Regions from separate parts of the Shewanella sp. 38A_GOM-205m genome, predicted to be linked through region 2. Evidence: predicted binding sites of a transcription regulator. Region 2 holds the regulator's gene; the other holds the start of a gene.
The links. The regulator sigma-54, encoded in region 2, starts transcription at its own class of promoters, with help from an activator protein. The targets are predictions, from matches to a motif close to GTTGGCACGNNNNTNGNNT.

Region 1 (2,207 bases), on a different contig from region 2:
TTGCCCATTCTCAGGGTCTGCTGCAGCATGGACTTGGCTGCATCGGCCACCTGGACGTTCATCTGATAGGAGCGGGAGGCGGAAATCATATCGGCCATCTCTTCCACTACATTGACATTGGGTTTGTAGATAAAACCATCGGCATCGGCCATGGGATGATCCGGCGAATACTCTTTCAACAAGGGTTTATCGCTTTCCACTATGCCCTTAACCTTTACCGCAGCGCCTTGTTGCTGTTGACCATTGGCCTTGGCCAGCTCGGCCTCAAAAATGGGATGCCGCGCCTTGTAGGTCTTATCGATACTGGAAGAGACGGAATCTGCGTTGGCTATGTTACTGGCGGTAGTATTCAAGCGCACAGACTGCGCCGACATTCCCGACCCCGCAACATTGAAGATATTGTACAAGCTCATGATTAATCTCCTTTCAATGCCTTTTTCATCCCGGCGAACTTACCGTCGAGGAACCCAAGCGACATCTGATATTCAAGCGCATTTTGCATAAAGGCCTGCTGCTCTTTTTGCATATCGACAGTATTGCCGTCACCCGTGTCCGGCTGATCCGGTACCCGATACTGCACATGCTGGGCTGTCAGCGCCTTGAGGTCGAAATGCTTTTCAGAAGTTGCCGCCATGCTCATCCCCTGTTGCCGCCCTTTTGCCGCCTGCAACGCCGAGGAAAAATCAACATCCCGAGCCTTATAATGTGGGGTATCGGCATTGGCTATATTGCTGGCAAGCACTTCGGCACGCTGGGCGCGAATGCCCAGAGTGTATTGATGTATGCCAAGGGCCTTATCGAAACTGATCGCCATAAAACCGCCTCCTCCAATGACTCGACAAAAACAAAGCAAGCTTTGTGCCAGATGTAGAGTGGAGGATAACAGATAAGGCAATGATGGCCGTTAGGGTGAAAGGTAAAACAGAAAAGGCCCGTCCAAGTTGACGAGCCTTTCAAACTATTTAATTAAAAATCAAATAATTAGGTGGTTAATTTTTCTTTTGATAATAGATGCCTGGGTTACAGCGCACCATGTCAAATTCATCGGTCAACCCGGCAATCGATTCACTGGCGCCCAAAAACAGTATCCCCTTGGGATTAAGGGCGGCAGCAAATTGCCGCAGTATTTTTGCCTTTGCCTCCGGCGCAAAATAGATAAGCACGTTGCGGCAAAAGATAATGTCAAACTTGCCGAGTAAGGTGTAGCTTTCAAGCAGGTTGTGGGCCCGAAAACTCACCAAACGGCGCACATTCTCTTTAACCCGCATATTGCCGTTGGGCAGGGCTTCAAAAAACTGACGCTTGCGCTCTTCAGACAGGCCGCGGGCCAACGCCAGCTTATCGTATTCGGCGTTTTTACAACGCTCCAGCATGGACGGCGACAAATCTGTGGCCTGAATCATGGCGCCGCCCGGCAAAGCACCCGGCTTACGCTGCTGATATTCAAGCACTGTCATCGCCAGTGAATAGGGTTCCTGGCCGGATGAACAGGCTGCCGACCAAATCTTCAACGGTCGCCCCAGCTTGGCATAACCGGGCAACAATGTATTGCCGAGCAGGTCAAAAGGATACTTGTCCCGAAACCAGAGGGTTTCGTTGGTGGTCATGGCATCGACGACTTCAGCGCGTAACTGACGCTCGGTGGGCCGCATCGACTGCTTAACTACGTCCGACAGGGATGGCAAGCCATATTTCCCCATCAAAGGCGCCAAACGGCTGCGAACCAAATACTGTTTGTTCTCACCCAATACAATGCCACTGTGCTGTTCAAGAAACAGCCTGAATTGATTGTACTCAGTTTCTGCGAGAGATTTATCTGGCACCTTAGTGTCCTAACTATCCGTGAAAACGTCGCTGCAACTCAATGCAGCGCCATTTAAAAACTGGGTCAGCGTTATACCCCAGCCCCATTTGCAACACAAGACATCAAACTCACTATAGTCATAAAAATCCACAGCAGACAGCGACTATAAACTCAGATGCTTGTTAACTGCCGATGCCAATTCATCGGGGTTGAACTTGGCAATAAAATCGTTGGCGCCCACTTTTTGCACCATGGCCTGGTTGAACACCCCACTCAACGAGGTATGCAACACCACCTTGATATGTTTCAGCTTGGGATCATCACGGATCTCGGCGGTCAGGGTATAGCCATCCATTTCCGGCATCTCAATATCTGAAATAATCAGCGGGATCTCATCGGCGAC
Region 2 (2,207 bases):
GCATAGGCTACCTGCCACAGGAAGCCAGTATTTTCCGCAAGCTGTCGGTGCATGACAACATCATGGCCGTGCTGCAAACCCGCAAAGAACTCAACAGCGACGAGCGCGAGGAACAACTCGAACAGTTGCTGGAAGAATTCCATATTACCCACATACGTGACAGCCTGGGGATGTCCCTCTCCGGCGGAGAACGCCGCCGAGTGGAAATCGCCCGGGCATTGGCCGCCAATCCACAGTTCATTCTGCTGGATGAGCCGTTCGCCGGTGTGGATCCCATCTCAGTTATCGATATCAAGAAAATCATCGAACAGCTTAAATCCCGCGGTTTGGGGGTGCTGATCACAGACCACAATGTTCGCGAAACACTCGACGTTTGTGAGCGAGCCTACATAGTCAGCCATGGGCAGTTGATCGCCGAGGGCACACCCGCTGAAATCTTGGACAACCAGCAAGTGCGCGCTGTGTACTTAGGCGAACAATTCAGGCTATAGTTAGGATCATGTCATCCGGTGGCAATTCCGGGTATTATAGTTTGTTATTATTGAATTTTTTCCTTGAAAAATAACGAGTAGGGATTAGCGGTATAATGAAAGCGTCACTCCAGCTCAAACTGGGTCAACAGTTGACCATGACACCTCAGTTGCAACAGGCTATTCGCCTGCTGCAACTGTCGTCCCTTGAGCTGCAGCAGGAAATCCAGGAAGCCTTGGAAGCCAACCCTCTGTTGGAAATGGCCGAGGACAACCAGGATGACGCTATCGACGACAACCACAAGGAAAACGACGCCGGCGAGTTGAGCGCCAAGCAGGAAGATGGTTCCACGGTAGAAACCTCAGAGGCATTGAACAATGAGTCTATGCCGGATGAATTACCTATGGATACCACCTGGGACGAAGTCTTTACCGCCGCCAGTGCCTCCGGGCCGGCCATGGGCCGTGAAGATGATATGCCCTTCCAGGGGGAAACCAGCGAAGGGCTCTATGAACATCTGGAATGGCAGAAGAACCTGACCCCGTTTTCCGATACCGACGACGCCATTGCCACCGCCATTATTGATGCCATCGACGAGCAGGGTTATCTGACCCAGAGCACAGAGGAGATCCTCGAAGCCATGGGCAACCCTGAGATTGAGCTCGATGAAGTCGAGGCAGTACTCAAGCGGATCCAGCACTTCGATCCTGTCGGCATCGCCTCCAGAGATCTGCGCGAATGCCTGCTGATCCAGTTGCAACAGTTCAACGCCGACACCCCGCATCTGGCCGACGCCCGCTTGTTGATTGACGAACATCTGGATCTCATTGCCGCCCGCGACTTCCGCACCCTGATGCGCAAGACCAAGCTCAAGGAAGATCAGCTGCGTGAAGCCATCAACCTTATCCAGAGTCTCAATCCCCGCCCCGGCTTGCTGGTGCAGCCGATGGACGAGGAATATGTGATCCCTGATGTCAGCGTCTGGAAGAAAAACGGCCGCTGGGTAGTAGAACTCAACCCGGACTGTATGCCCAAACTCGGGATCAATCAGCAGTATGCTGCCATGGCTCGTAGCGCCCGCAGTCAATCAGACAGCCAGTTTATTCGTGGTCATCTTCAGGAAGCCAAATGGTTTATCAAGAGCCTGGAGAGCCGCAACGAAACCCTGCTCAAGGTGGCCAACTGTATAGTGCAGCTCCAGCAGGGATTTTTTGAATATGGTGAAGAGGCCATGAAACCCATGGTACTCAACGATATTGCCGAGGCGGTCGAGATGCATGAATCGACCATCTCCAGGGTCACCACGCAAAAGTATATGCATACCCCCAGGGGAATATTTGAATTGAAGTACTTCTTCTCCAGCCATGTCGGCACCGAAGATGGCGGAGAATGCTCTTCCACGGCGATCAGGGCTTTTATCAAGAAGCTCGTGGCAGCGGAAAACCAGAAGAAGCCTTTGAGCGACAGCAAGATGGCGCAACTTCTGGCAGAACAGGGAATCAACGTTGCAAGACGCACCATAGCCAAGTATCGCGAGGCTATGATGATACCACCGTCGAACCAGCGTAAGAGTTTATAAATCCACAGTTGGAAATTGGAGGAATCTTTCTATGCAAATCAACCTGACAGGACATCATATCGAGATCACCGACTCACTGCGTGACTACGTGGAAAGTAAGTTTTCTAAACTTGAACGCCATTTCGAACAGATCAATAATGTGCATGTTGTGCTCAAT

Region 1: flgB (flagellar basal body rod protein FlgB) is a predicted target of sigma-54. The motif match lies at 848-866, and genes of this name have one in related genera.

What each region holds. Positions count from the first base shown of each region.
Region 1 is NZ_JADP01000001.1:244,838-247,044, reverse strand. It holds gene flgC (flagellar basal body rod protein FlgC) at 1-413, opposite strand, end outside; gene flgB (flagellar basal body rod protein FlgB) at 416-814, opposite strand; gene N512_RS0101090 (CheR family methyltransferase) at 990-1,823, opposite strand; gene N512_RS0101085 (chemotaxis protein CheV) at 1,968-2,207, opposite strand, start outside.
Region 2 is NZ_JADP01000003.1:248,844-251,050, forward strand. It holds gene lptB (LPS export ABC transporter ATP-binding protein) at 1-491, shown strand, start outside; gene N512_RS0104250 (RNA polymerase factor sigma-54) at 587-2,050, shown strand; gene hpf (ribosome hibernation promoting factor) at 2,082-2,207, shown strand, end outside.